Regions from separate parts of the Methylobacterium sp. E-041 genome, predicted to be linked through region 1. Evidence: predicted binding sites of a transcription regulator. Region 1 holds the regulator's gene; the other holds the start of a gene.
What was found. Region 1 encodes PhoB, which activates phosphate uptake and scavenging genes when phosphate is short. Its sites were predicted from a motif close to TGTCATNNANCTGTCAT; they were not measured.
Positions count from the first base shown of each region.

Region 2: MKK70_RS18295 (NAD-glutamate dehydrogenase) is a predicted target of PhoB. The motif match lies at 10,483-10,499, and genes of this name have one in related genera.

Region 1 is NZ_JAKSYQ010000299.1:115,234-130,595, reverse strand. Features, by position in the region: gene MKK70_RS28660 (putative bifunctional diguanylate cyclase/phosphodiesterase) at 1-1,661, opposite strand, end outside; gene modC (molybdenum ABC transporter ATP-binding protein) at 1,913-3,013, opposite strand; gene MKK70_RS28650 (glutathione S-transferase) at 3,076-3,732, shown strand; gene modB (molybdate ABC transporter permease subunit) at 3,804-4,496, opposite strand; gene MKK70_RS28640 (hypothetical protein) at 4,584-4,787, opposite strand; gene MKK70_RS28635 (50S ribosomal protein L11 methyltransferase) at 5,027-5,977, shown strand; gene MKK70_RS28630 (Rmf/CrpP family protein) at 6,008-6,193, shown strand; gene MKK70_RS28625 (aminopeptidase P family protein) at 6,257-8,074, shown strand; gene MKK70_RS28620 (protein-disulfide reductase DsbD family protein) at 8,290-10,449, shown strand; gene phoB (phosphate regulon transcriptional regulator PhoB) at 10,658-11,359, opposite strand; gene phoU (phosphate signaling complex protein PhoU) at 11,541-12,254, opposite strand; gene pstB (phosphate ABC transporter ATP-binding protein PstB) at 12,287-13,105, opposite strand; gene pstA (phosphate ABC transporter permease PstA) at 13,137-14,027, opposite strand; gene pstC (phosphate ABC transporter permease subunit PstC) at 14,038-15,018, opposite strand; gene pstS (phosphate ABC transporter substrate-binding protein PstS) at 15,210-15,362, opposite strand, start outside.
Region 2 is NZ_JAKSYQ010000186.1:58,054-73,415, forward strand. Features, by position in the region: gene MKK70_RS18270 (hypothetical protein) at 1-1,232, opposite strand, end outside; gene MKK70_RS18275 (HesB/IscA family protein) at 1,434-1,760, opposite strand; gene MKK70_RS18280 (deoxyguanosinetriphosphate triphosphohydrolase) at 1,924-3,171, shown strand; gene MKK70_RS18285 (hypothetical protein) at 3,248-3,712, opposite strand; gene MKK70_RS18290 (MFS transporter) at 4,006-5,181, shown strand; gene MKK70_RS18295 (NAD-glutamate dehydrogenase) at 5,570-10,420, opposite strand; gene MKK70_RS18300 (TniQ family protein) at 10,826-12,712, opposite strand; gene MKK70_RS18305 (ATP-binding protein) at 12,709-13,788, opposite strand; gene MKK70_RS18310 (Mu transposase C-terminal domain-containing protein) at 13,792-15,362, opposite strand, start outside.

The DNA of each region.
Region 1 (15,362 bases):
AATCCCTGACCCTGCTTGCAGCCCATCTCGAGCAGCCGCGCCTCCTGGTCCGACGTCTCGATTCCTTCTGCGATGATGTCCAATCCGATGTCGTTCCCGATCTGGATGATGGAGCGCACGATCGCCGCATCGTGCTGATCGGTCATCAGGTCCCGGACGAATCCGCGATCGATCTTAAGGCGGGTCAGAGGGAAACGCTTGAGCGAGCTCAAGGAGGCGTAGCCGGTGCCGAAATCGTCGAAGGAAATGCCGACTCCGCGACGATGCAGGTCGCGAAACGGGCGGAGGACAGGCTCGTCGACCTTCAGGAAGATCGTTTCCGTGATTTCCAGCTCCAGCATCTCCGGGCTCAGCCGGTGCCGCTGGAGAGCGTCGGCGACATCCGACGTCAGCGTCCCCGACCGGACCTGGGCGGTAAACAGGTTGACGCCCATTTTCCGGATCGGGAGCCCTGCGTCGCGCCAAGCCGCCATCTGCAGGCAGGCTTCGTCGAGGATCCAGCGTCCGACCTCGAGTGCCAGGGGGTGCTCCTCGAGCTGGGACAGGAAGGCGCCCGGAAACAGGAGACCGCGTTCGGGGTGCTGCCATCGCAGGAGGGCCTCCGCACCGTTGATGCGCCTGGTATCCAGAGCCACCTGCGGTTGGTAGTGGAGCACGAACTCACCGGCCGCGACCGCCCTGCGCAACTCCGACTGCAGCGCCAGTCGCGAAAGCAGCGCGCTCCGCATGTCGGGCTGAAACAAGCGGAAACGACGCTTGCCGTCCTGTTTCGCGCGAAAGAGCGCTAAGTCCGCATTGCCGACGAGCTCGCCTGCCGACAGGCCCTGCGTCGGGCTGATGGCGCCTCCGATGCTGGCGCCCAGGTGGAAGGTATGACCCAGGACGCAGAACGGTGCCGCGAAGGCGTCGAGAAGCGCGGCGGCACTGGCTGCGACTTGCAGGGGATCGGTGGCGCCCGGCAGCATCACCGCGAACTCATCGCCGCCGAACCTGGCGACGATCGCATCCTGATCGAGCCAGGCCGGCAGACGGATGGCGAGGGTTTGGAGCACGGCATCACCGGTGCCGTGCCCCCAGCTGTCGTTCACCTCCTTTAATCCATCGAGGTCGAGCATGAGGACGCACGTGGCCTGACCGGCGGCGAGCCTCGCGTCGAGCGTCTCTTCGAAGGAAGCGCGGTTGGGCAATCCGGTGAGCGTGTCGTGATGCGCGAGCCTGACCAGATGCTCGTCGCGGGCGCGCCATTCCGCGATGTCGCGCATGATCGCCCCGAAGCCGAGGCCGAAGCGGTCTCTCCAGATCGACAACGTGAATTCGGCCGGAAACTCGCTGCCGTCGCGACGTCTGGCGGTGACCTCGATCGTTCGACCGGCCATCCGGGAGGGCTCGTTGCGGGCGATGCGCGCCAAACCCGCCGCGTGGCTGGCGCGAAACCGTTCGGGAACGACGAGATCGACGTTTTGGCCCAGCATCGCGCCGGGTCCGTATCCGAAGAGCGCCTCGGCCGCCTCGTTCACGAAGGTGATCCGACCGGTGCCGTCGTTGGCGATGAACGCATACGTGGCGGCCCGCGCGAGTCCCACGGCGCCGGCCAACGCGGTCTCCGACGAGACGGGGTCGTGAGAACCGAATGCTTGCTCGGTCGCGTCGATGTCGGTCATCACTTCAGCTCAATGGAATCCACGCATTGCGAAGAAGCAATATGTCACGTTAATCGGATCGAATTAAACTTGTGTTACAGTAAATCCAATCGATTAAAAAACTACTGGATTCTAATTTTACTCCTAGAAGAACTGTGGTTTTGGGTGCGCAAACCGCGTCGAACACACTCGGAGCGCACGGCCCATGAACGCCCGTTTCCGAGCGCAGCAATCGGCTGCTGCGGCTGCAGCGGGCCGAGTCAGACCATGCCTCAAATCTCGATCGCCCGGCGCCCGCCCATCCCGGCGGGATCGAGGGCGACGCTCTTGATCACCGCGTGGACGGGGCGGCCGACCGCGAGGTCGAGGTCGCGCACGGCGGCCCCGGTCAGGCGGGCCGCGAGCACCGCCCCGCCGCACGCCACCTCGACCATCACCGCGTTGCCCGCCGGGATCAGCGCCGCGACCCGGCCGGAGAGGATGTTGCGCGCGCTGAGGCCCGACGGCACCGCGGTCGCGATCAGCACGTCGCGGGCCGGCACGCGCACCCGCACGACGCTGCCGATCGCGCGCGGCAGGAGCGGGACGAGCAGCCGCCCGGCCACACCTTCGAGCCGGGTCAGGCCGGCCGCCGGGTCGTGCCCGGCGACCGTCATGTCGAGCAGCGCGCCGGCCTCGGCCTCGTGGACCGGGACGAGGTCGGCCCGGCGCAGGATCGCCTCCGCCGGGCCCGCGGCGGCGACGCGGCCGGCCTCCAGCACCACCACGGTGTTGGCGAGCCGCGCGACCTCGCCGACCGCGTGGCTGACGTAGACGATCGGGATCCCGGCCTCGTCGCGCAGGCGCTCGATATAGGGAAGGATCTCGCCCTTGCGCGCCTCGTCCAGCGCCGCCAGCGGCTCGTCCATCAGCAGCAGGCGGGGTCTCGCCAGCAGCGCCCGGCCGATGGCGACGCGCTGGCGCTCGCCGCCGGAGAGACCCGCGGGCTGCCGGTCGAGCAGGTGGCCGATGCCGAGCATGTCGACGACGGCGTCGTGCTCGGCCCGTTCCGCCCGGCGGCCCGCGAAGAAGCGGCCGTAGCCGAGGTTGCTCCGCACGCTGAGGTGGGGAAACAGGCGGGCATCCTGGAACACCAGCCCGATCCGGCGCCGGTGCACCGGCAGGGCGATGCGCCGGTCGGTGTCGACCAGCGTCTCGCCGGCGACGACGATGCGGCCGCGATCGGGCCGGCTCAACCCGGCGATCAGGTCGATCAGCGTGGTCTTGCCCGAGCCCGAGCGCCCGAACAGGGCGGTGAGCCCGGCCCCGGCGGCGAAGGCGGCGTCGAGCGTGAAGGCGCCCCGGCGCAGGGCGACGGCGACGTCGAGCGTCATGCCGGGCGGCTCGATCGGCGCGGACCGGCGTTGTGCAGCGATACTCTCACGGAAGGCCGCGCATGATCACCGTCCACCACCTGGAGAACAGCCGCTCGCAGCGGGTGCTCTGGCTGCTCGAGGAGCTCGGCCTGGACTACACGGTGAAGCGCTACGCCCGGGACCGCGAGACGATGCTGGCGCCGCCGGCGTTGCGGGCGATCCACCCGCTCGGCAAGTCGCCGGTGATCACCGACGGCGACATCGTGGTGGCCGAGTCCGGTGCCATCGTCGAATACCTCACCGCCCGCTGCGGCGGCGCGCTGGTGCCTGCGCCGGGCACGGAAGCGCATCGCCGCTACATCTATTGGCTCCATTACGCCGAAGGCTCGGCGATGCCGCCGCTGCTGCTGAAGCTGGTATTCTCCCGGCTGGCGCCGGGCAGCCCCACCCTGGTGCGCCCCCTCGCGAGGGGGATCGCCAAGGCGGTGACGGCCAAGTTCGTCGACCCGGAGCTGCGCCGCCACGCTGCCTATTGGGAGGAGGAGCTGTCCGCCCGGCCGTGGTTCTGCGGCGCGGACTTCACCGCCGCCGACATCCAGATGAGCTTTCCCCTCGAAGCCTTCGCCGCACGCGGCACCGGAGCCGGCGCCGAGCTGACCGGCTGGCTCGCCCGCATCCATGCCCGCCCGGCCTACAAGCGGGCGCTGGAGCGCGGTGGGCCGTACGCCTATGCGTGAGGCGCGGCTGTGGGGTTTTCCCCTCCCCCCTTTGAGGGGGAGGATGCTCCTGGGATGCGACGGGGATTCCATCACCCCGCTCCCAGCTTCCGGCCGATGCGGCGGGCCAGCACCTCCGAGAGCAGCAGCGCGGTCATCGACAGGGCGACCGAGATCAGCGTCAGGCGCAAGGCGCCGGCCTCGCCGCCGGGCACCTGCGTCAAGGTGTAGATCGCCGAGGGCAGCGTCTGGGTCTCGCCGGGAATGTTCGAGACGAAGGTGATGGTGGCGCCGAACTCGCCCATCGCCTTGGCGAAGGCGAGCACTGCGCCGGCGAGGATGCCGGGCAGGCTCAACGGCAGCGTCACCGTGAGGAACACCGCGATCGGCCGGGCGCCCAGCGTCGCGGCCGCCTGCTCGAGCCGGGCGTCCACCGCCTCGATCGACAGGCGCATCGCCCGCACCATCAGCGGGAAGCCCATCACCGCGCAGGCGAGCGCTGCCCCGGTCCAGCGGAAGGCGAACACGATGCCCGCCTCCGCGAGCCACGCGCCGACTAGGCCGCGTCGCCCGAGGGTCAGGAGCAGCAGGTAGCCGGTCACGACCGGCGGCAGGATCAGCGGCAGGTGCACGAGGCCGTCGAGGACGGCGCGACCCGGAAACGTGCGCTTGGCGAGCAGCCAAGCCACCAGCATGCCGGGCCCGAGGCTCGCAAGCGTCGCGACGGCGGCCACCTTCAGGCTCAGTGCCACCGCGGTCCACTCGTCGGGCGTCAGGTCGAGCAAGGATGGCGCGTCCCGTCCGGGCGCCGCGGATCGTCGCGGCCCCTCACGCCGCAGGCTTGGACGCGGACGATGCCGCGCGCAAGCCGCTCAGGCGTCGAACTCGTCTCCGCGGGGCTTCGCGTCCTCGGCGCGGTGCAGCCGGCTCAGCAGCACGAGGAGCTGGCCCGGCAGGGGCGTGTCGAGGGCTTCGGCCCCGAGCAACGTGTCGCGGGCGCGGACCGGTTGGCGACGGCGGCGCGAGACGCCGTTGAGGACGACCGGCCGACGAACGGATGGTCTCGAATTGGTCACGCGGACGCACCCTCGATGGTCGAACGACTCGGACGACGCGGAGAAGTGACCGAAAACGCTGCACGGTAACCCCGGTTCCGGGGGTCCATATGATGAACGGGTAAACAATCTGCCGCATTGCCAGGCGATTTTGCCGCGGTTGCCGACATCGGCCATCGCGGGACCGGACGGGCCACAACATTTCCGCCGCGGACCGCGCCACACGTCGCGGAACGCGGCCGAGGGTGGTAAGGCCGGCCATGCTCGAAGGCCTGCACCCGAACCGCCCGACCCACGTCCTGCAGCTGATGACCGACGAGCGGTCGGCGCGCACGATGACCGACCTGCTCGGCGAGATGTTCGACCCGACCGAGACGGCGGTCGCCGCCTTCGAGGCGGAGGACGGGGTGACGTGGCGGCTGGAAGCCTACTTCGCCGACGCGCCGGACGAGGATTTCATCCGCGACCTGATCCGCCCCGTGGTCGGCGCGCAGGCGGACGCGGCGGAGTTCCGCACCATCGACCAGAAGGACTGGGTCCGCGCCTCGCTCGAAGGCCTCGTGCCCGTGCGGGCCGGCCGCTTCCGCATCCACGGCTCGCACGACCGCGCCACCGTGCGGCCGAACGAGCTCGCCATCGAGATCGAGGCGGCGCTCGCCTTCGGCACCGGCCATCACGGCACCACGCTCGGCTGCCTCAAGGCGCTGGTCGACGTGCTGAAGCGCGGGCGCCCCGGCCGGGTGCTCGACGTCGGCACCGGCACCGGCATCCTCGCCTTCGCCGCCGCCAAGGCTCTGCGCCGGCCGGTGATCGCCGGCGACCTCGACGGCGAGGCGGTCAGGACCGCCCGCGCCAACGCGCATGCCAACGGCCTCGGGCCGTACCTCAAGCTCTACGAGGCGCCCGGCGTGCGCAACGCCCTCGCCGCGCGGCCGCGCCACTTCGACGTGGTCTTCGCCAACATCCTCGCGCGCCCGCTGCGGCGGCTCGCGCCGACGCTGTCGGCCGTGGTGGCCGAGGGCGGCGTGCTGGTGCTCTCGGGCCTGATCGAGCGCGACGTCGCCGGCGTGCTCTCGGCCTACCGCCACCGCGGCTTCCATCTCGCTTCGAAGGGCACGATCGAGGGCTGGGTCGCCCTGGTGCTCCGCCGCGGCGGGGCGGCGCCGCGGCCGCTCGCCCGTGGCGCGCGCGGCGGTTTCCCGCATCGCTGAACCGAACGCGGGCGCCCGCATTTTCCCGGCATGACCGACACGCCCGCGAAACCGCCCGCCGATCCGATCACCGAAGGCGCCCGCGCCCGCAGCCACGGCCGCCCGAAGGATGCATGCCCCTACCCGGTCGGGTCCGATGCGCGCAGAGCCTGGCTCGAAGGCTACGACGGCACACCCGGCGATCGCGCCCCCGACCCGCCGATGGATGGCGGCTGAGATCGCATCGATACCCGCTGAGGTCGGTTGCCCGCCGACCCGCGCCGGCGATACCTTGGCCGGATGAGCCGCACCCGCTTCCAGACCTTCGACGATTCGAGCCACCGCAAGGCGGCGGAGCGCGTCGCCGCCCTTCGTGCCGCCCTCCGGGAAGCCGGCGTCGACGGCTTCGTCGTGCCGCGGGCCGACGAGCACCAGTCCGAATACGTCCCGGCCAATGCCGAGCGTCTCGCCTGGCTGACCGGGTTCACCGGCTCGGCCGGCACCGCCGTGATCCTGGCGGATGCCGCGGCGCTGTTCGTCGACGGACGCTACACCCTGCAGGCGCCGGAACAGGTCGATCCCGGCGTGGTCGCGATCGTGCCGCTCGCCGAGAGCACCGCCGAGGCCTGGATCGCCCGGACGCTGCGGCGCGGCGCGGTGCTCGGCTACGATCCCTGGATGCACACGCCCGATGGCGTCGCCCGCCTGGAACGCGCGGCCGCCAAGGCCGGCGTGGAGGTGAAGGCGCTCTTCGAGAACCCGGTGGACGCGGTCTGGGCCGGGCGACCGAAGCCTCCGGCCGGACGCGTCGCCGCCCATCCGCTGGATTTCGCCGGAGAGGCCGCGAGCGAGAAGATCGCGCGCATCCGCGCCGAGCTCGAGACCGGCCAGTGCGATGCGCTGGTGATCTCCGATCCGCACAACCTCGCCTGGGCGTTCAACCTGCGCGGGGCCGACGTCGGCCACACGCCGCTCGCGCTCGGCTACGCCGTCCTGCCGCGCGAGGGCCGGCCGCGGCTCTTCCTCGCCTCCGGCGACGTGACGGCGGAGGCGCGCGACGCGCTCGGACCGATCGCCGACATCGACGGGCGCGACGCGTTCGAGCCGGCGCTCGGCGAGCTCGCGGGCAAGCGCGTGCGCCTCGATGCGGCGACGGGCGCGGTCGCGCTGAAGGAACGCGTCGCGGCGGTGGGCGGCACCGCCGATGTCGGCCCGGACCCGATCACCGCGATGAAGGCGGTGAAGAACCAGGCCGAGATCGCCGGCGCCCGCGCCGCGCACCGGCGCGACGGGGCGAGCGTGGTGCGCTTCCTCGCCTGGCTCGACGGGCAGGACGCGCCGAGCGAGATCGCCGCGGTGGAGGCGCTGGAGGATTTTCGCGCGGCCGGCGGGGATCTGCGCGACGTCTCGTTCCCCACGATCTCCGGCTCCGGGCCGAACGGGGCGATCGTGCATTATCGGGTGACGCGCGCCACGGACCGGAGGGCGGCGCCGGGCGAGCTGTTCCTGATCGATTCCGGCGCGCAATACCCCGACGGCACCACCGACATCACCCGCACGGTGGCGGTGGGCGCGCCGAGCGCGGAGATGCGCGATCGTTACACCCGCGTGCTGCGCGGCCACGTCGCCATCGGCCGCGCAGTCTTCCCCAAGGGCACCACCGGCGCGCAGATCGACACCCTGGCGCGCCTGCCGCTCTGGGAGGCCGGCCTCGACTTCGACCACGGCACCGGCCACGGCGTCGGCGCCTTCCTGTCGGTGCACGAAGGCCCGCAGCGCATCGCCAAGACCGGGACGGTGGCGCTCGAGCCGGGCATGATCCTGTCCAACGAGCCGGGCTATTACCGGGCGGGCGCCTACGGCATCCGCATCGAGAACCTTGTCCTCGTCGAGCCCCGCGCGGTGCCCGGCGGCGAGCGCCCGGTGCTCGGCTTCGAGACCCTGACGCTCGTCCCCTACGACCGCCGCCTGATCGTGCCGGAGATGCTGAGCCCGGACGCGCGCGCCTGGGTCGACGCCTATCACGCCCGCGTCCGCGACGTGTTGTCCGCGGACCTCGACCCGGAGACGCGGGCCTGGCTGGAGCGGGCGACGGCGGCGTTGAGCAGCGGGTCCTAAAGAGTTCGAACGATCGAACCGCGCATCCGCGAGAACATCCAGCCTGACGCGGGTCCCCTCTCCCGCGTGGGGGAGCCGCGTCGCGCTTCGAATGCGCGATCCGGCGGCGCCTCCGTTCCAACCTGTCGCACGCCCGCGATTTTACCCTCCGCCGGTTCAGGCCTATGAGGATGGCGGCGTGAAACCGTCGTCGTCGGTCGCGCGATAAGGACCGCATGATCCGCGCAGCCGCCCTCCTCCTGTCCCTGCTCGCGTGGCCGGTTGCGGCCCAGGGCTTCAAGCCGCCGGCCGACCTCGTGCGGGCGAGCCTCGCGGCGGAGCCCGCGGCGGTGGCGGGGGCCACGCCGTTCACCGTCGCCATCCGCATGGCGATGAAGCCGGGCTGGCACGTCTACTGGCGCAATCCCGGCGATTCCGGCCTACCGCCGGAGGTGACCTGGACCCTGCCGGCGGGCTTCTCGGCCTCGGCGATCCAGTGGCCGGCGCCGCACCGCATCCCGATCGCGACGCTGATGAACTTCGGCTACGAGGGGGAGGCGATCCTGCTCGTGCGGGTCACCCCGCCGCCGAGCCTCGACCCGGCCGCGCCGGTGACGCTGGCGGGCAAGCTCACCTATCTCGTGTGCGAGACGGAGTGCATTCCCGGCTCGGCCGATCTCGCCCTGACGCTGCCGGTCGCGCGCGAGGCCACGGCCGATCCCGGCAACGTCGACTTGTTCGCCCGCGCCCGCGCCGCCCTGCCCAAGCGCGCGCCGTGGCCGGTGCGGCTGTCGAGCCAGGGCGACCGGCTCGCCCTCGACCTCGAGGCTCCGGGCCTCGCCGCGGACACGGTCCGCGCGGTGGCGTTCTTCCCCTATTCCGAGACGGCGATCGACAACGCCGCGCCGCAGCCCTTCACCGTCGACGCTTCGGGCCTCCACCTGACGCTGACCCGCGCGACGCCCGCCGACCCCGCGCCCGAATCGCTGCCCGGCGTGCTGGCGATCGACGAGGACACCGGCGGGGGCCTCGTTCGGCAGGCCTTCGCGCTCGGCGACGAGGCGCCGCTCGCCGGCGGCAGCGCGATGCCGAGCGCGGCGCCGGCGGCGGCGCGCACCGACCCGGCCGAGGCGCTGACCCTGTGGACCGCGGCCGGCCTCGCGCTGCTCGGCGGCCTGATCCTCAACCTGATGCCCTGCGTCTTCCCGGTGCTGTCGATCAAGGTGCTGAGCCTGGTGAGGCATTCCGGCGAGGCGCCGGCGCGGGTCCGGCTGCACGGGCTCGCCTACACCGCGGGGGTGCTGGCGGCCTTCCTGGCGCTGGCCGCGCTGCTGATCGCCCTGAAGGCGGGCGGCGCCGGGATCGGCTGGGGCTTCCAGCTGCAATCGCCGACCGTGGTGGCGGCGCTGGCCTACCTGCTCTTCGCCATGGGCCTGAGCCTGTCGGGCATGCTTCACCTCGGCGGGCGGCTGTCCGGGCTCGGCGACGGGCTGACCCGGCGGGCCGGGCTCCAGGGCTCGTTCTTCACCGGCGTGCTCGCGACGGTCGTGGCGACGCCGTGCACCGCCCCGTTCATGGGCTCGGCCGTGGGCTTCGCGCTGACGCAGTCGACCGCTGCCGGCCTCGTCGTGTTCGCGAGCCTCGGCCTTGGCCTCGCCCTGCCCTTCCTGGCGCTCACCCTGTGGCCGCCGGCGCTGCGCGCCCTGCCCCGGCCCGGCGCCTGGATGGACGTGCTGAAGCAGGCCCTCGCCTTCCCGATCTACGCCACGGTCGCATGGCTGGTCTGGGTGCTGGCGCAGCAGGTCGGGCCGCAGGGCCTGCTCGCGGCGCTGATCGGGCTGGTGCTGATGGGCTTCGCCGCCTGGACGTGGGAGCTCGGCCGCGACGCGCGGCCGGTCCGGGCGCAGCTCGCCCGCGGCCTCGCGGTGCTCGCCGTCGCCGGCGTGGCGGGGCTCGCCCTCACCCTCGATCACGACCGCGTCGCACCGGGGGCTCAGGCCCGGGCCGAGGGGATCGAGCCGTTCACGCAGGCCCGCCTCGACGCGCTGCTGGCGAGCGGCCGGCCGGTCTTCGTCGACATGACGGCGGCGTGGTGCATCACCTGCCAGGTCAACGAGCGCACCTCGCTCGGGACGGCGGCGGTCGGCGCGGCGATGCGCGCGCGCGACGTCACGTATCTCAGGGGCGACTGGACCAACCAGAACCCGGAGATCACCCGCCTGCTCGAGCGCCACGGCCGGAGCGGCGTGCCGCTCTACCTGCTCTACGCGGGTGCCGGAGAGCCGACGGTTCTGCCGCAGATCCTCACCGAGGGGACGATGCTGAGCGCGCTGGACGCCGTGAAGGCGACGGGCCGCAGCGCGGGGCTCGACGGCGGGGGGACGAAGGTCCCCTGAAGCTTGGTAAAAATATAATTTTCGTAGGACTGAAATCACTTCAGTGTGCGCGACGGCTCCCTCTCCCATGGGGAAAGGGTTGGGGTGAGGGGCGTGACCGACCCGGATGACTCACGCCCCTCATCCTGTCCTTCTCCCCATGGGAGAAGGGACCCACGGCAGGTCGCGGATCGTTGCGATCGCTTGAGCCGTCCACCGAAAGCCGAACTCAATCCTCGCCCGAGAACGTCTCGTCGAAGGCGTACCCCGAGCCGCGGACGGTGCGGATCGGGTCGGTCTCGCCGGCGCGGTTCAGGGCCTTGCGCAGGCGGCCGACATGCACGTCGACGGTGCGCTCGTCGATGTAGACGTCGTGGCCCCATACGCCGTCGAGGAGCTGCTCGCGGGAATAGACCCGGCCGGGGCTCTGCATCAGGAACTCGAGCAGCTTGAACTCGGTCGGCCCGAGGTGGATCTCCCCGCCGGCCCGGCGCAGGCGATGGCTGTCGCGGTCGAGCTCGATGTCGCCGGCTTCCAGCAGGTTCGCGACGTGGCTGGGCTTGGCGCGCCGCAGCAGCGCGCGGACGCGCGCCAGCAGTTCCGGCACGGAGAACGGCTTGACGATGTAGTCGTCGGCCCCCGTCCCGAGGCCGCGGATGCGGTCGCCCTCCTCGCCGCGGGCGGTGAGCATGATGACCGGCAGGGACACCGTCTCGCGCCGCGCCCGCACCCGGCGGCACAGCTCGATTCCGGAGAGCCCCGGCAGCATCCAGTCCAGCAGGATCAGGTCGGGCACCTGCTCTTGCAGGCGCAGCTCGGCCTCGTCGCCGCGGGCGGCGGAATCGACCTCGAAGCCCTCGGCTTCGAGGTTGTAGCGCAGGAGGGTGGTCAGCGCCTCCTCGTCCTCGACGATCAGGATCCGCGTACGCATGCAGGGCACTCCCGGGCGGACCGCCCGACTTTCTCATCCATCGCCACGGTCCTCCCTCCCCCCCTGAAGCGGGTCGGGAGAGGGGAGCGCCGTATCCGGAGCGGTCGCTCCCCTCTCCCGACCCCCGCTCACGCGAGGCCCACCCTCCCCCCGCACAGGAGGAGGGAAGAGACGGCAGCCCTCAGGCGCTCGGTGCCACCGTCGCGTAGTTCGAGGCGTCGTTCTTCGGGCGGTCGCCAGCGAGGTTCTCGCCGGTGGACAGGTAGTGGATCGTCTCGGCGATGTTGGTGGTGTGGTCGCCGATGCGCTCGACGTTCTTGGCGCAGAACAGAAGATGCGTGCAGAACGAGATGTTGCGCGGGTCTTCCATCATGTAGGTCAGCAGCTCGCGGAACAGCGAGTTGTAGAGCGCGTCGATCTCGCCGTCCCGCTCCCACACGTTGTGGGCCGCGTTGACGTCGCGGCTGGCATAGGCGTCGAGCACGTCCTTGAGCTGCTCCTGGACGAGGTCGCTCATGTGCTGCACGCCGAGCACGATCTTCTGGGCCTGGGCCTGGTCGCTGATCGCGACGACGCGCTTGGCGATGTTCTTGGCGAGGTCGCCGATGCGCTCGAGGTCGCCCGAGACGCGGATCGCCGAGATCGTCTCGCGCAGGTCGATCGCCATCGGCTGGCGCCGGGCGATGAGCAGCACCGCGCGCTCCTCGATCTCGCGCTGCAGCGTGTCGAGGCGCTTGTCGGCGACGATCACCGCCTGGGCGAGCTGGGTGTCGCGGCGGACGAGCGCGTCGGTCGCCTCGGTCATCATCTTCTCGGCGACGCCGCCCATCTCGGAGATCGAGCGGCGCAGGTCTTCGAGGTCGGTGTCGTAGGACGTGACGATGTGGCCGGGCATGGGCGTGGGTCCTCGAACGATCCGGGTGCGGCTCAGCCGAAGCGGCCGGTGATGTAGTCCTGGGTCTGGCGCACCGTCGGGTTCATGAAGATGCGGTTGGTCGGGCCGACCTCGATGACCTCGCCGAGATACATGAAGGCGGTGAACTGCGAGATGCGGGCCGCCTGCTGCATGTTGTGCGTCACGATGACGATCGTGAACTCGCTGCGCAGCTGCTCGATCAGCTCCTCGATGCGGCCGGTCGAGATCGGGTCGAGGGCCGAGGTCGGCTCGTCGAACAGGATCACCTCCGGGCTCTGGGCCACCGTGCGGGCGATGCACAGGCGCTGCTGCTGGCCGCCGGAGAGGCCCATGCCGGACTGCTTGAGCTTGTCCTTCACCTCGTCCCACAGCGCGGACTTGCGCAGGGCCGATTCGACGCGGTCGTCGAGCTCGGACTTCGGCAGCTTCTCGTAGAGCCGCAGGCCGAAGGCGACGTTGTCGTAGATCGACATCGGGAACGGCGTCGGCTTCTGGAACACCATGCCGATGCGCGAGCGCAGCTCGTTCAGGTCCACGCCGGAATCGAGGATGTTCTGGCCGTCGAGCAGCACCTGCCCCTCGGCGCGCTGCTCCGGGTACAGGCTGTAGATCCGGTTGAAGGTGCGCAGCAGGGTCGACTTCCCGCAGCCCGAGGGGCCGATCAGCGCGGTCACCTGCCGGTCATGGAAGTCGAGGTTGATGTTCTTCAGGCTGTGGAACTGGCCGTAGTAGAAGTTCAGGGCCTGGGCGCTGATGCGGATCGGCGCGTGCTCGTCGGCCGGGTTGCGGCCGTCGAACCGGGTGGCGTTGATCGCGGGAGCGGCGTTCATCGTCGTGTTCCTCGTGGATGCCGGCGGCGGATCAGCGGGCGCGCTGCGGCTTGATGACGAAGCGGGCGACGACCGAGAGCAGCAGGATCGTCATGGTGATCAGGAGCGCGCCGGCCCAGGCGAGCTGCTGCCAGTTCGGGTAGGGCGAGAGGGCGAACTGGTAGATCATCACCGGCAGGTTCGCGACGCCGCCCATCAGGTCCGGGCTGAACCACGAGTTGTTGTTGAGCGCCGTGAACAGGAGCGGCGCGGTCTCGCCGGCGATGCGGGCCAGCGCGAGGATGATGCCGGTGACGATGCCGGCCGAGGCCGCCCGCCAGGTCACGCTGCGGATCACCGTCGACATCGGGGCGCCGAGCGCGACGCCGGCCTCGCGCAGCGTGCCGGGGACGAGGCGCAGCATGTCCTCGGTGGTGCGCACGATCACAGGGGTCGCGATGATCGCCAGCGCGACGCCGCCGGCCCAGCCGGAATAGGTCCCCATCGGCCGCACCATCAGGGTGTAGACGAACAGGCCGATCAGGATCGAGGGAGCCGAGAGCAGGATGTCGTTGAGGAAGCGGATCACCTCGGCGAGCTTCGAGCCGCGGCCGTACTCGGCGAGGTAGGTGCCGGCCATCAGCCCGATCGGCGTGGCGATGAGGATGCCGATGCCGGTGAGCACGAGGCTGCCGAGGATGGCGTTGGCGATGCCGCCGCCTTCCGAGCCGGGGCCGGGGGTCGGCTGGGTGAACAGCAGCGGCGAGAACCCGCGCGCCCCCTCGACGATGAGCATCAGCAGGATCGAGCCGAGGACGAAGGCGCCGAGCACGGTGGCCGCCAGGCAGGCGATCCGCAGCGTGCGGTCGGCGACCCGGCGGCTGCCGCGGATGCGGGCCGGCTTCAGGGCCGGCGCCGGACGGATCGTGTTGGGAGCGTCCATGGCGGGTCCCTCAGGCGACCTTGACGCGGCGCGTCAGGAAGCGGGCGATGATCAGGACGACAAAGGTGATCGCGAACAGGATGCAGCCGAGCGCCATCAGGGAGTTCAGCTGCAGGCCGTCGGCCTCGTTGAACTCGTTGGCGATGCGCGAGGCGATGGTCGAGCCGGGATCGAACACCGAGGCCGAGAGGCGGTTGGCGTTGCCGACCACGAAGGTCACCGCCATGGTCTCGCCGAGGGCGCGCCCGAGGCCGAGCATGATCGCGCCGATGATCGAGACCGAGGCCTGCGGCAGCAGCACGTGGCGGACCACCTCCCAGGTGGTGCAGCCGATGCCGTAGGCACTCTCGCGCAGGATCGTCGGGATCTGGTCGAGCATGTCGCGGGCGATTGAGGCCACGAACGGCACGATCATGATCGCCAGGATGATGCCGGCGGTGAGCACGCCGACGCCTGAGGGCACGCGGGCGTAGAGCAGCGTGCCGACGATCGGCATGCCCTCGACCAGGTTCGACACCGGCATCTGCACGAATCGGGCGAAGAGCGGCGCGAAGATGAACAGGCCCCACATGCCGTAGATGATGCTGGGCACGGCGGCGAGCAGTTCGATCGTCATGCCGACGGGCTTGCGCGCCCAGCCGGGGCAGAGCTGCGTCAGGTAGATCGCGATGCCGAGCGAGATCGGCACGCCGATCACCAGGGCGAGCACCGCGGAGGCGAGCGTTCCGGTGACGGCGACCAGGGCGCCGTACTGCTCGGTGCCGATGTTCCAGGCGCTCGAGGTGAGGAAGCCGAAGCCGAACTCGCGGAAGGCGGGCCAGCCGCCGTAGAGGATCGAGCCGAGGATGCCGGCGAGCACCAGCAGCACCAGCAGGGCCGAACCGTAGGCGGCGGCGCGGAACAGGGCGTCGAGGCCCTTGCTCGGCCCCTTGCGCAGGCGCGCGCCCGAGGCGGCGCGCGTCACGGCGATCTGTTCAGTCAAGGCGGTCATCCGCGGTTCTTTTCACCGGCTGGCGTGGTAGCGCGCCGAACGGCCGGGCGCGAGGGCGGGGCCGGACGCGCGGGCGAGATCCGGCGAGGACGCTGCGCCCGCTCGGGGAACGGGCAGCCCTCGCGCTTCGCGCGGGCCGCCCGCTCGTCGCGATCGGCCGCGGGGCCGCGTGCGGCCCCGCGGGTTCGGCCTCACATGCCGAGGACGGGCTTTCCGTCCTTGCCCTTCACCTGCTTCCACTCCTCGTGGATCAGGCCGACGACGGCGTCCGGCAGCGGCACGTAGTCGAGGTCGGAGGCGAGCTTGTCGCCGTTCTTGTAGGCCCAGTCGAAGAACTTCAGCAC
Region 2 (15,362 bases), on a different contig from region 1:
AGGGCGAGGTGGACCGGTGCCGCACCGGGGGCGGCGGGCGTGGCGAGGGGATAGCCGGACTTGGCGGTGGCCGGAGGCCTGGATGCGGTCCGGCCGGGCTCCTTGCCGACCGGGGCCGGGGCGCCCGGCATGTCGAGGCTCAGGTCCTGCAGCGCCAGGCCGCCGACCGCGGGGGTGAGGCGGCGCAGCTCCTCGTCGGTGACGGCGGTGTCCGGGTTGGCGAGGCGGCGCAGGGTCGCGATGGTCGGGGCGAGGGAGACGCCGGTGAGCGCCACACGCGCGAGCCGGGCCTTGAGGCCGCCCTGCGCGAACGCGATCGCCTCCAGGGTCGTGCCGCTCTCGGCGCCGGTGCCGCCGTGAGCCAGGCGCCCGACCTCGACCAGCATCGGCTCGCCGGCGCCGGTCCGGCTGATGGCGAGGCCGCGCAGCTCGAGGCTGCCGAACGCGACGGCGTCGGCCAGGTCGGCGGCGGTTCCCGCGAGCTTGCCGCGCTCGGCCGCCGTCATCTCCGGGTCGACGGCCTCGAGCCCGCGGGCGAGCCCGGCCATCGCGCCGTTCCAGCCGCCGGGGACCTGGCGTCCGCCGAAATCGCGGCCCTCGAGCCCGGCGATCCGAATCGTGACGCCCGAGGCTTCCGTGTAGGTCACGTCCGAGGCCTGGATCGCGGCGTAGATCCGCTGGACCGGCCCCTTGCCGTCGCCGGATTCCGACGAGAGCCGGACGAGCGCGGCGAGGTCGAGATCGCTGGCGACGATGCGGCCGTAGGTGCCCGACCCCGGGTGCGCGCCGGTGACGGAGACCCCGGCGCCGGCCATGGTCAGCTCGGCGATGCGGCCGGCGCGCACGTCGCGCGCCGCGACCTCGCGATAGGTCACGGTCTGCAGCGATCCGCCCGGGCCGGGATGTTCGGAGACGAGGACCGGGATCGAGATGCTCGCCGCCTCCAGGCGTGCGAGGCGGGGCGCCCAGGGCTCGGGCGAATCCGCCTTGAGGATCGCCGTCAGGTCGTCGCGCGAGAGACGCGTGCCGCTGACCGTGATCCGCGCCGCCTTGAACACCGTGTCGCCGAGCGGCAACGCGACGTCGACCAGCACGACGTCCTGGACCGCCGAGGCCGCCTCCTGCGCCGCCGCAGGCCGGCCCGTCGTCCCGACGCCGAGGACGAGACCGGCACAGAGGCAGAGGCGGGCCGCCCGGATCAGGCTGGCGCGGACCGTTCGGTGACTGATCATCGTGTGCGGACCGCTGACGAATGTTCTATCCGAGGAGACGGCGCTGTCGTCCCGCATTTCGCCGCGCGAGGCAATCGGTGCGCCACGTCGCGACTCACGCTTGTCGGCGCCTGTCGTTCCGGCACCACGATGCCGGCGACTGCAACCAGCCCCGACACCACCCTCGGGGCCGCACGGGACAGCGCCGCGCCCCTCGAAAGATCAGAGCGAGAACGAGGTGCCGCAGCCGCAGGACGAGGTCGCCTGCGGGTTCTCGATCTTGAAGGACTGCCCGATCAGGTCGTTCACGAAATCGATCGTGGATCCGGCCATGTACTCGAGCGACACCGGGTCGACGACCACGGTGGCGCCGTCGCGCTCGATCGTGACGTCCTGCGCCTCCTGGTCGCGGGTGATGTCGAAGGCGTAGGAGAAGCCGGAGCAGCCGCCGCCGTTCACGCTGACGCGAAGCAGCGCGCCCGGGGGCTCGGCACCCATGATCTCGTTGATGCGCTTGGCGGCGCGGGGGGTCAGGGTGATCTCGGCCATCGGGAGAGCCATCGGCGCTGTTGTCGGGTCCGGGCGCGGCGGGCGATTGCCCGGCGCGTGATCGATCCAAGATATGGGGTACGACGGCGCGCCGCAACGCGTGCCGCGTCGAACTGCGAGGGAACCATGCCGGCAGCACATCACGAACCGGGCGGGAGGCCGCGTGCGCGCCAACGGTGAGCGCTGGCGCGCGGCCTACGCCACCGACCCGGGCGCGACCCGCGGACGGCTGATCCCCGAGCCGGCCTCGCCGACGCGGAGCGATTTCCAGCGCGACCGCGACCGGGTGGTGCACTCGACCGCCTTCCGACGGCTGAAGCACAAGACCCAGGTCTTCGTGCATCACGAGGGCGACCATTACCGCACCCGGCTGACCCATACCCTCGAGGTCAGCCAGATCGCCCGGGCGCTCGCCCGCGCACTGGGCCTCGACGAGGACCTGGCCGAGGCGCTCGCGCTCAGTCACGACCTCGGCCACACCTGCTTCGGCCATACCGGCGAGGACGCGCTCGATGCCTGCATGGCCGAGCATGGCGGCTTCGACCACAACGCGCAGGCGCTGCGCATCGTGACCCGGCTGGAGCGGCGCTACGCCGGCTTCGACGGGCTGAACCTCGCCTGGGAGACGCTGGAGGGCCTGGTCAAGCACAACGGCCCGCTGCTCGAGCCGGACGGTCGCCCGACCCCGCGCTACGCGCGCACGGGCATCGCGGCGGCGATCCTCGAATACGACGCGCTGCACCCCCTGGAACTGGCGCACCATGCCGGGCCGGAGGCGCAGGCGGCGGCGCTCGCCGACGACATCGCCTACGACAGCCACGACCTCGACGACGGCCTGCGCGCCGGATTGTTCGATCTCGCCGACCTTGAAGCGGTGCCGTTCCTGCGCGGATTGCTCGACGAGATCGCCGCCCTGCATCCCGGGCTGGAGGTGTCGCGCACCATCCACGAGCTCGCCCGGCGGGTGATCACGCGCTTCGTCGAGGACGTGATCGCGGAAAGCCGGCGCCGCCTGGACGTGCTCGCACCGCGCGACGTCGCCGCGATCCGTAGGGCGCAGGCTCCGGTGATCGCGTTCTCGGAGGAGATCGCGGCCGCCGACGCCGACATCAAGCGCTTCCTCTACGCGCGGATGTACCGCCATCCGGAGGTGATGGCGGTGCGGGCGAAGGCGAACGCCATCGTCGCGGACCTGTTCTCGGCGTTCTCGGCCGATCCGACGCGGATGCCGGTGGAATGGAGCGAGGGCTTGTCCGGCGCACCGGCCGGCCGCATCGCCCGGCGCATCGCCGACTACATCGCCGGCATGACCGACACCTACGCGGTGCTCGCCCACCGGCGGCTCTACGCGTCGACGCCCGACCTCCACTGGAGCCCGCCGAGCCGCGGATTGCCCCTGACCGAGCCGTAGGGCAGGGCGCCGCACCGGGGCGGACGCGACGGAGGAGCCGCCAAGCGCCCGCCGTCGCGTTCGTCACCCGGCCCGATCAGTAGCCCGCGCAGGTGCAGCCGCTGCCGTAGCCGTAGGATGCGGGCGCATAACCGCCATAGCCGCCATACCCGCCGCCGTAGGCGGGCGCGTAGCCGCCGTAGCCGTAACCACCGCCGTAGCCATATCCGCCGCCGTAGCCGTAGCTGCTGCCGTAATCGTACCCGCCGTAGCCGCCGGCCAGCGCGCCGGCGGCGAGCCCGACACCCAATCCGATCCCAGCGCCGGCGAGGCCGTAGCCGATCCCCCGGCCATAGCCGCCGCGGTAGCCGCCGTAACCGCCCCGGTATCCGGCAAGACCGCCGCGGTATCCGCCGTAGCCGCCGCGCGCTCCGACGAAGCCGGCGCTGCGGAAACCGCCATGCGCGCCGTAGCCGCCGCCGTACGGGCGCGCTTCCGCGCCGGCGGGAAGCAGGATCAGGGCGGCACCGAGGGCCGTTCCCGCCAGGATGAGGGCCTTCATCACGTCGTCTCCACCGAAACCGAGGGGCGCTTCGGCAGGATCGCCAGGCGCAACGGCCTCGATGGTAGGCGCTCCGGCACCGCCCGGCGGGCGTCAGTGTACGCACCCCGCCGGTTATCCCAGGTCGATCGCGCGATGACGCACCCGACGGTTGAGACCCGTTCGTGGAACAAGGCTGCATCCCATTGCCCGCCGGTCCGCAACCGAGGGCGATCCGCCATGTTGGGGCATACCGCACCGCACAAAAGGGATCGGCGCCCGCGCCTTCGCCCCCGTGCCAACGGAGCCCATGCATGGTCTCGCTGCCGATTCTCGCCCTCGCCGTCGCCTCCTTCGGGATCGGCACCACGGAATTCGTGATCATGGGCCTGCTGCCGGAGGTGGCGCAGAGCTTCGGCGTCACCATCCCGCAGGCCGGCTACCTGGTCTCGGGCTACGCGATGGGCGTGGTGATCGGCGCGCCGCTGGTCGCCATCGCCACCGCCGGCCTGCCGCGCAAGACCGCGCTGCTCGCGCTGATGGCGGTGTTCCTGGCCGGCAACGTCGCCTGCGCCGTCGCGCCCACCTACGCGACGCTGATGCTCGCCCGCATCGCCACCGCCTTCGCCCACGGCGCCTTCTTCGGCATCGGCGCGATCGTGGCGCGCGATCTCGTCCCGCGGGAGAAGCGGACCCAGGCGGTGTCGCTGATGTTCGCCGGGCTGACGCTGGCCAACGTGCTCGGCGTGCCGCTCGGCACCGCGCTGGGGCAGGCGGCGGGCTGGCGCGCCACCTTCTGGGCGGTGGTGGCGATCGGCGTCGCGGCGGGCCTGGCGATCCATCTGTTCGTGCCGGCCGGGCTCCCCGGCTCGCGCGGCGGGCTGGCCCGGGAGTTCCGGGCGCTCGGGCGCTGGCCGGTGCTGCGGCCGATGCTGGTCTCGACCCTGTCCTCGGTGAGCTTCTTCACGGTGTTCACCTACATCACGCCGCTCCTGATGGGGGTGACCGGGCTCAGCGCCCGCGGCGTCACCGGCGCGCTGTTCGTCGCCGGCATCGGCCTCACCGCCGGCAACCTGATCGGCGGCCGCCTCGCCGACGGGAATCTCACCGCCACGGTGATCGGCAGCTTCCTCGGCCTCATCGCCGTCCTCGCCCTGCTGGCGGGCGTCGCCCACTTCGAGATCGCGATGCTGACGGCGCTGGTGGTCTGGAGCGGGCTCGCCTTCGCCCTGGTCTCGCCGTTGCAGATCTGGGTGGTGGAGGCGGCCAGCGATGCCCCGAACCTCGCCTCCACCCTGAACCAGGGCGCGTTCAACCTCGGCAACGCCACCGGCGCCTGGCTCGGCGGCGTCGCGCTGACCGCGGGCGTCGGCTACGGCCAGCTGCCGCTGATCGCGGCCGCGGTGTCGGCCCTCGGGCTCGGCCTCGCGCTGTCGGCGATGTCGGGGCCGACGCGCTCGGTCCTGCCGGCGCCGGTCCACCCCGGCTGATCGCGCCGCGGGGACGCTATCGCTCTGGTTGCAGGATACTGCCGCTCACGCATGCGACAACGCCGAACCGTTAATATTTGGCTACACACATGCGCCCGATGCATGCGCGAAGTGCAACCTTGTCCATTGTTGCAGCGCACCATGATCGGCATCTTCGGAGCGAACGGACGGCCCTGCGGCCGTCGCCCCACGGAGAGCGATCCATGACCCAGCCTGCCCCGAAGCCCGGCCTGTTCTCGCAGATGCTCCGCCTCTGGCTCGAGCACAACCAGCGCATGCTCGACATGCGGATGGGCCCGTTCTGAGCCTGCGATACGAACCGCCCGGTCCCTGAAAAGCCGGTCCCGCGCATGCGCCGGGCCGGCTTTTTCATGTCCTCGATCCGGCGTCAGCTTCGTGCCAGGTCGCCGAGCAGGCTCGCGGCGACGGTGGCCTTCGAGACCGTCAGCCCCGAGGCCGCGATGGCGTCGACCGCGCTGCGGATGCGGGCCAGCGACGGGCCGCGGGCCTTGCCCCAGGCGGCGACCGCCTCCGGGCCGGCGCCGATGTCGCCGACGACCTCGGCGGTGAGCTGCCGGTGCGCGGACGAGATGCCGGCCACCGCCCGCTCGAGCGCGACGCGGTCGAAGGTGTCGGAGACCGGCGCCGCGCGAGCGGCTTCGGCGAGCGCGTCGAGGGAGAATTCCCGCTCCAGCGCGAAGTGCGTCGCCGCGATCTCCGCGACCGGCCGCCCGCTGGTGCCGGCGACGCGGACGATGTCGGGCGCCGAGGTCAGCGCCCGCAGCGAGGCAAGGCGGAGTGCCGGCTCCGCATCCATGCCCTGCCCGACGAGGTCGGCGCGCCGCCGCTCGATCGCCGCGTTCGCCTCCGTGCCGAGGACGCCGGGGAGGGACGCGAGCACCGCGGCGATCCCGTCGCGATAGCGCGCCACCAGGGGAGCGATGCCGCCGGCGAGGTCGAGGTTGCGGATGAACCAGACGATGCGGTTGACCAGCAGGTCCTGCACCTCGGCGTAGAGGCCGATCTGGGCCTGCCCGCCGATCCGCCCGGCCAGCTCGTCGATGGCCGCGTTCAGCTCCATCAGGCCGAAGGCGTCGCGGGTCACGGCGTAGGCCTTGGCGATGGTGGCAGCGTCCGCCCCGGTCTCGTCGGTCAGCCGCGTGACGAGCGAGATGCCGCCGCGGTTGACGATGATGTTCGACAACGCCGTCGCGATGATCTCGCGGCGCAGACGGTGCCCCCTCACCGCATCGGGGAAGCGCTCGCGCAGGGCCTTGGGGAAGTAGCGCTGCAGCTCGCGGTCGAAGTACGGGTCGTCCGGCACCGGGCTCGCCAGCACCGCGTCGTAGAGCGAGAGCTTGGCGTAGGCGAGCAGCACCGCGTATTCCGGCCGCGTCAGGCCCTCGCCGCGGCGCATGCGCTCGGTCAGCGTCGCGTCGTCGGGCAGGTACTCGACCGCGCGGTCGAGGCGGCCTTCCGCCTCCAGCGCCTGCATCGTCCGCATCGCGAAGCCGGCCTCGCCGAGGCCGCGGTGCTGGGCGAGCGAGAGCGCCAGCGTCTGCAGCTCGTTGTTGCGCAGCACGAGGTGGGCGACCTCGTCGGTCATCGCGACGAGGAGCGCGTTGCGGGCATCCGCATCGAGGCGGCCGTCGCGCTCCGGGATCATCAGCGCGATCTTGATGTTCACCTCGACGTCCGAGGTGTTGACGCCGGCCGAGTTGTCGATCGCATCGGTGTTGAGCCGGACGCCGGCCCGCGCCGCCTCGATGCGCCCGCGCTGGGTCAGCCCGAGGTTGGCGCCTTCGCCCACCGCCTTGGCGCGGATCTCCGGGCCGGTGATGCGCACGGCGTCGTTGGCCCGGTCGCCGGCCTCCTCGTCGGTCTCGGTGGTGGCGCGGACGTAGGTGCCGATGCCGCCGAACCAGAGCAGGTCGACGGGCGCCTTGAGGATCGCCTGCATCAGCTCGGCGGGCGAGGCGGAAGCGCGCTCGAACCCGAGCACGTCCCGGATCTCGGCCGAGAGCGGGATCGCCTTGAGCGCGCGCGAGAAGACGCCGCCGCCGGCCGAGATCAGGCTTTTGTCGTAGTCGGCCCAGCTCGACCGGCCGAGGTCGAACAGGCGTTTGCGCTCGGCAAAGCTCGCCGCCATGTCGGGCGTCGGATCGAGGAAGATGTCGCGGTGGTCGAAGGCCGCCACCAGCTTCAGGGTGCGCGAGAGCAGCATGCCGTTGCCGAACACGTCGCCCGACATGTCGCCGACGCCGACCACCGTCACCGGATCAGCCTGCGTGTCGACATCGATCTCGCGGAAGTGGCGCTTCACCGCCTCCCAGGCGCCGCGGGCGGTGATGCCCATGCCCTTGTGGTCGTAGCCCTGGCTGCCGCCGGAGGCGAAAGCGTCGCCGAGCCAGTGCCCGCGCTCCAGCGAGAGCGCGTTGGCGATGTCGGAGAAGGTCGCGGTGCCCTTGTCGGCGGCGACCACGAGGTAGGCGTCGTCGGGGTCGTGCCGCACGGTGTCGGCCGGCGGCGCGATGCCCTCGGCGACGAAGTTGTCGGTGAGCTCCAAGAGGGTGCGGATGAAGATGCGGTAGCTCTCGGTGCCCTCCGCCAGCCATGCGGCGCGATCCGAGGCCGGCGGCAGGCGCTTGGGAAAGAACCCGCCCTTGGCGCCCACCGGCACGATCACCGCGTTCTTGACCTGCTGCGCCTTCACCAACCCCAGAATTTCGGTGCGGAAATCCTCGGGCCGGTCGGACCACCGCAGGCCGCCGCGCGCGACGTAGCCGTAGCGCAGGTGCAGCCCTTCCACGCGGGGCGAATAGACGAAGATCTCGAAGAACGGCCGCGGCAGCGGCATGCCCGACACCTTGGTGCAGGCGAACTTGAAGGCGATCGTCTCGCGCGGGGTGCCGTCGGCGGCCTTCTGGAAGAAGTTGGTGCGGACCGCGGCCTCCACGAGGTTGACGAAGCGGCGCAGGATCCGGTCCTCGTCGAGGCTGGTCACGTCGGCGAGCGCCGCCTCGATGCCCTCGCGAACCGCCGCCTCGGCGGCCCCGCGGTCGCCCCCGGCGGCCGGGTCGAACCGGGCGTGGAACAGCGCGACGAGCTGGCGGGCGATGCCGGGATGCTGGCTCAGGGTCGCGGCGAGGTAGTCCTGGCCGTAGCGCACGCGGAGCTGGCGCAGGTAGCGGCCGAGGCCGCGCAGCAGCGCCACGTCGCGCCAGGCGAGGCCGGCCTCCAGCACGAGGCGGTTGTAGCCGTCGGATTCGGCCTGGTCCGCGGCGATGGCAAGCATCGCCGCCTCCAGCGGCGCCTCGAGCGGGCCGATCTCGATGGCCGCACCGGTGGCGCGCTCCAGCAGCATGTCGTGCAGCCAGACCTTGGTGTCGCTCCCCGCCGGCAGCACGCTGTAGGTCCGCTCGTTGATCACCCGGAAGCCGAGGTTCTCCAGGCCGGGCACCCGGTCGGACAGCGGCAGCGACGCCCCGCGCGAGAACACCTTCAGGCGCACCTGCGCCGCCGGGTCGGTGTCGCGGCGGTCGATCGCGACGGCGCGCGGGCGGTCCTCGGACAGGGATTCGAGGATGGCGATGTCGGCGATGGCGACCTCGGCGGAGAAGTTCTCGCGGTAGGCCGCGGAAAAGCCCTCGCCGTAGCGGGCGGCCAGCGCCCGCGCCTCGGATCCGCCCATGGCCTCCGTGAGCGCGGCGCGCAGCGCGTCGCCCCAGGTCCGCACCAGGGCGGCGATGCCGGCCTCCAGCACCGAGGGGTCGCGCTCCGGCGCGCCGGCTTCGGAGAACCCGACGATGTAGTGGATCCGGGCCAGCGGCCCGTCGGGCAGGTCGGGATAGGTCGCCGAGAGCCGGCCGCCGTATTCCTGGGCGAGATAGGCGCCGATGCGGGCGCGCACGATCGAGTCGTAGCGGTCCTTCGGCACGTAGACGAGGAGCGAGACGAAGCGCCCGAACCGGTCGGTCCGCGACAGCACGCGGATGCGCGGCCGGTCGGCGAGGTTGGCGATGGCGAGGGTGAAGCGGAACAGCCGGTCCACGTCGATCTGGAACAGGTCGTCGCGCGGGTAGGTCTCCAGCACGGCGAGGAGCGCCCGCCCGGCATGGCTCGTCGGGTCGAGGCCGGCCTTCTCGACCACGGCCGCGACCTTGCCGCGGAGATAGGGCACCTCGCGGGCGAGCGCGGTGTAGGCCGCGGCGGTGAACAGGCCGACGATGCGGACCTCGCCGGTGAGCTTACCCGTCGCGGAGAACAGCTTGACCGCGATGTAGTCGAGATGCGCCGCGCGGTGGACGCGGGCCTTGAGGCTCGCCTTGGTGATGATCAGCGCGTGCGGCTCCTCGAGGAACGCGACGATCTCCGGCGTCATGTCCACGAGCGCCCGCCCGCGGCGCAGCACGGCGAGGCCCGGATCGCGCAGGATGCCGAGGCTTTCGGCCTCGGCCGCCCGCTCGCCGGGCAGCGCGTGCTCGCGCATGCCGAGCAGCGTGAAGTGGCCGTCGCGCAGCCATTCGAGGAAGGCGCGCGCCTCGGCGACTTCGCCCTCGGGCAGCGGCGGGGGATTGCGGCCGTAGCCCTCGGCGAGCGCGCCGAGCCGGGCCAGCATCGCGTCGTGGTCGTCGGTGACCAGGGCCACATCGCGAAAGACCTGCGCGAGGCCGGCTTCGAGGCGTTCGCGCGCCTCGCCGGCATCGAGCCGGTCGAGGTGGATGTGGATGAAGCTCTCGCGCAGCAGGGCGCCGTGGGCGTCCGCCGTGGTCTCCCCGACGACGCGGACGAGCGCCCCGTCGGCGTCCCGCTCGACGCCGAGGATCGGGTGGGCGACGAGGTGGGGCGTCAGGCCCTGCTCGGTCAGCTCCGCCAGGGTCGAGTCGAGCAGGTAGGGGCGGTTGTCGTTGACGACCTCGACGACGGTCAGCTCGCGGGTGCGCCCGGGGCCGGGCACGGCGACGTCGACGAGCCGCAGGTTCGCCGCCGAACCCGTGGCGCGCGGCACCGCAAGATGCGCACGCGCGGCGATCGCGAGGTCGGCCAGCGCCTCGGCCGGGTAGGGCGCCAGGTCCTCCGGCGGCACCCGGCCGAACAGGTCGCGGACGAAGCCGCCCGGTCCGCCGCGGCCGCCCACGATCGATGCCGCCGCCTCGATCAGGTCGGTGCGGGCGGATTTCGCCTCGCTCGTCGCCAGGGCGGTGGCCGATTCCAGCGCCGATTCGGTTTCCAGCACCATGGGCGGGGACCCTCCGGACCGGCACCGACGCCGGTCCCGCCCCGGACGTTAGGGGAGGGCCCATGGCGAGTCGATGACGCTCGCCGCTCGCAGGCCCGCGCCGGGTGACAGGCGGGCCGCGACGACCGGCGTTCCGGAAGGGGCGCCGCTGCCGTCCGGCGTTGCTTCTGCACGCACCGTACCGGTTTCCACCGGTCGCGCTTGCTCCGAGAACCGATAGTTGACAGATGCACCGCTTATAAGTCGTTGATAATGCTGAAGGTGAAAATTCGCAGTCGTCTATACCTGTCAGGTTTGAAAAGCCATACCTGTCAGTTAAACGCAAATCTCCAGTAGCAACTAGGAATAAAAAAGCCCCGGCTAGTCGCCAGGGAGGGGAAGTACCGTAATGTCCAACCAATTATACTAAAACTTACCCCAGTTTATGATCCAATCATGCTTTCTAAATCCATTATGATTTGTTTTCAGCTTGTCAAAGTGAATGCATATGTCGATGTAACCGTAATAACATAACCTTAGATTTCTATCATTATAAATTGGGACAACGCCATTCATATTAAGGCATTTCGTAACGTCGGAAGCGTCTTTCCCAACCTCGCTCGCGAGGTCATCCAGCTCAACATGATTCTCGAAAAATTGTTTTAGCGAAGCTTGATGTATCACCGTTACCGGACTTCCCGTCAGGGCATCGACGGCGGTTCCCGTCGTCATCGCTCCCGTTGCGATGAGGCTCGCGAGCGCCTTGGGTTTCACCCCGGTCTCCACCGTTGCCTCACGCAGCGTGGGTCCGGGTAGACCTTGTTTCTCCATCGACACGCGGATCGCATCCGTTCGTATCAGCAGGGAGGCGATGTCGTTCCCAGTGGCACGACGACCCTTCCACGATATCTCGCCGGCAAGGAGAAGATGAACGATCTCCACCGGGGCGCATGAGCATTGGTTCGCCGCCTCCATGATGCTCACGGCGTCGGCGATGTCATCAACCGCCTCGACCTCCGCGAGCAATCGCGTCAGCAGGTCGTCGAGTGGGCCGCGTTCGAATGCGTGTCGCCAGTCCCAGTCGCCGTACGTAGGCGTGACCAAGCCATGAGCCTGGAGCGAAATGAACAGCGAGGCTTCGCACCCTAGCCAAGCGGCGGCGGCACTCGATGTCAGCATCGGGGGCCGAGCCGTTTCGGACGGGGGGTGGCTTGTTGCAGCGTGGCCGGCGTTCATGGTGAAGGGCCTTGTCTCGACGAATGATGCGATTTGTTCGATCCTGCGCGGGCGGACCGGGGTGACGAGGATCTTGCGGGGCATGCCGAAGACCGGTGGGGGTACCTTCGGCTTGGCCCTGGGTATCCTCGGTTTGTCCTGCACCACGTCGGGCGGCGTCTCCGCCACGTACCGAGCGAGAAGGTCTCTAGCCGGCCCGTACGCCACACGGTTTCGGCTGTTCAACCACAACCGGAAGTCAGCGAATGGCGGACGGGGGCCATCCTTGACCCTATGGCCGAACGGGTAGGCCCGCTGGAGACCGGTGAGGAAGCTGCGGATGTCGGCCTCTCCATCCCCGGCGATGCCGATGCCCGCAGCGCCGCAGAGATACCAGTCGTGTTCGCCGAGGGCGTCCATGCAAAGCCCGCGACCATGCAGGGAGAACGCCCCGATGACCTCGCAGAACCGGGCCGCGGCATGGAGTTCGAGACCGTCGAGGAAAGGGGCGGTGCCTGCCTGGCCGTCGATCCGTCGCTGGACGTAGCGCTCAAGCTCCGAGGCTGGCCGCCTTGCGCACTCGTCCGAGAGAACGTCGAGGCGCTGCAGGTGAGGGCGGATCGCAGCGGCGAAGTCCTGGTCGTTCGGAATCCTCCCCAAGCCGATATCGGCGAGCCCCAGGCCATGAGTGGGACAGGTCCGAATGGAGACGACCTTCCACGCGAGCCGGCCGTATGCGGCGGCGTGAGGGCGGAGGTCGGAGATCTCGATGTCTTCCTGCAGGCAGGCCGGACAGACGAGGAAGCGGTGCCTGCGGAGGGACGAGCCCACCATTGGATGACCGTGCAGCATGAAGCCCCCGGTCACCTTCCGAAGGCAGGCAGCCTCAAGGTCCGGGACCGGGACGCCGGCAAGCCTGCCCAGGCGCGCAAGCTCCGTGGGGCAGCCGTCCCGAATGCGCCACGGGGTCAGTCCCTGGTCCTTGCAGAACTTTCCCATGGTCCCGACGCCGTTGCGTGCGGCGAGGCGCGAGAGGAAGTCGAGGGTACCCTCGCCGTTCTCAAGGGTGAGCGTGAGTCGAAGGGGTTCGTCGATCATCCCCGAGCCTTCCTTGACTTGCGGCGACCGCTTGGCTCATCGGGTGGCGGAGGGTTGCTCATAGCCAGGACGCGCGTCGGATCGACCGTGAGGTAATCCGACGCCAGATACGGGTTCCATGGCGCCAAATTGCCGGTCCTGAAGGCGAAGGCATCCGCAAAGCAACCGAGGTCGAGTTCCTTCCTGTCATGCTCAATGGCGTACCTGATGGCGTCGTGGATCTCTTCGATGGTGATGCCGAGCAGGTTGCATCCGGCATGGACCAGGCGCGGGAACACGGCGTGGCCAAAGTCGCCGGCGACGGTCAGGCCCGCAACCCCCGCAAGGGCCGCCACGGCCTTCGTGACGGCACCGCCGTCGGCCGGCAACGAGAGCTTGCCGAACGCTTGCCAGCGGCCCCGCCGAACCGAGGAACGATCCGGGCGGAGGAATGTCTCGAACGACGGCTGGCCGGAGACGATCAGGACAATTGGATAGTCCTCGTCGACGAGCAGGCTCCGCAGCAAATGCCTAAGCTTCATCTGCTCGTCGACGTTCAGCGTCAGGTGGGCGTCCTGGAACTCGTCGAGATGGAGGACGAGCACGCCGAGGGCCTGGAGCCGCTCACGGACGATGCCCCAGGTTTCCGGACCCGAGATCCTCGAACGTCCAATCTTGTATCCGGTCGCCCGCAGGACCGTCCTGCCGAGTTCCCCGACGCTGCAGGGCGACGGGACCCGGACGGTGAGCGCCACGCAGCCGACCACCTGCCGACCGTAGTTCGGCGACAACGGGTGCTTGGACAGCAGCCGTCGGATCGCCGTGGTCTTGCCCGCACCGCTCTCACCGAGGACGACGAGGATGTTCCCTTCGAGAAGTTCGGCGCGTGCCTCGACGTCGACCGCCGCATCGGGCTCTCGGCGTTCGGTGAGGTCCGCCATCAAGCCCTCGAAATGACCCTGCAGTACCGTGTCGCGTGCGGTCCGCAGGTAGACGTGCCGCACCTTTTCCATGATGCGCGAACGACGTTGCATCTCGGATGGAAGGGCCGCGCGTACGCGCCCTGCCGGATCGAGGTCGATTTCCGTGGTCCTCATGCCTCAATTCTCGATGTCGAAGTCGTCGGACGGAGCGTCGTCACGACTTGGATGCTGGTCCTCCACCCCTGTGACTGGGTAGCCGCCGTCGAGCGGATCGGCGGAGGACTGCTCGTGGACGTCCGCCGTGGCCGGCATGGTCCACCCAAACATCAGCTCCCGCTCGGCACGGGCGATGTCGTCCGCGGTCGGCGGCAAGGACGCGATGCCGAAGCGGTCCGAAGCCTCGCGGCTCAGGGTATTCGCGGCGATCAGCGCCGCGTTGACGGCGGCCTGCGTGACGGCGGCTCCGACCGCATGGGTCCGAGCAATGTCGCGGGACGCCCGAATCCACGCTTCCAGCGTGACGTTCTCGAACTTTTCCGACGTGCACGAAGCGGCATGCCAGGTCCCGTCGATGCAGACGGCGATCTCACCCAGATCCTCGGGATCGAACTTGATCTCCATCTCGACCTTTCCTCGGTCGAGGAAGTGCCGGACGAGGGGCTCACACCAGTAGTGAAGGTTGAGCACACGGATGCCGGCGTTGCCGAGCGTCCGGAAAAGAGGAATGCCGAAGATTGAGCGGAGCTTGTGCCGGTCGGGAGCCTTGATGATCCCGTGCATGTGTGTGAGGCGGTTCCAGGCCGCGATAGGGGTCTCGCCGGCCAGCCCGTCGTGTGGCGCCCCGTGATAGGCGTCCACGAGCCACCGCGTCAGGATACGCGCTTGCTCGTCGTCGAAGAGGCAGGTGCGGGCTTCGGGGTCGTAATCGCCCTTGGCGACAACGTTCTCGAAAGTTCTTCCCGGAAACCGCGCGATGATCTGCATGCCGACCGTGCGAAAGAACGATTCCATCGGCCCGCGGAGGCCCGGTACGCCGCCCGATGGATACAAGGGCGACTGACCGAGGCACGCCACGGCATTGATCACCTCGGCGTTGTTGAACTGCGGCCCGCCGTCCATGGCGATGCTCTCGAAGGTGGCGCACTGGTCCCAGGGTAGCTCGGCTCCGGCGGCGGTCGCGTATGCCTGCTTGTTGGAGAGGGCCATGCGCAGGACCTTCATGGCCGCGGCGACGGTTGGCGTCCTGGAAAGGACGGCCCCGACGATGATCTTCGTCGTCGTGTCGATGGCCACGGTGAAGTGCATCCGTCGCACTTCGCGCTTGGTCTTGCCGTCCAGCCGGTCCCAAAGCCCGACGGCCGTCAGGACCGTCATCAGGTCCACCTCCCAGCTATCCATCTCGATGCGTTCGTAGGGCCGGGTCGTGACCAGCCCGGAGGTGACGACCGCGAACTTCGCCTTGGCCTTTTCAATGCCGTACCTGCCGGCATAGATCTTGAAGCGGCCGAACCCGGCGATGTAGAGGCCAAGGGCGGTCCGCGACGGGCACGCGAGGCGGTCCTCCATCGGCAGGCCGAAGTTGTAGGTGTCGATGTCGGCCTTAAGATCGCGGTGGAGGTTCCGGATCGTGGGCCGTTCGTCGGTGGGGTAACGGTTGCCGTGGTGGATAAGGAGCCTCAGCGCCTCGCCCGTGATCTGACGTGTGCGGCACCCGCTGCGATACCGGCCGTCCCGAAGGCTGACGGGGC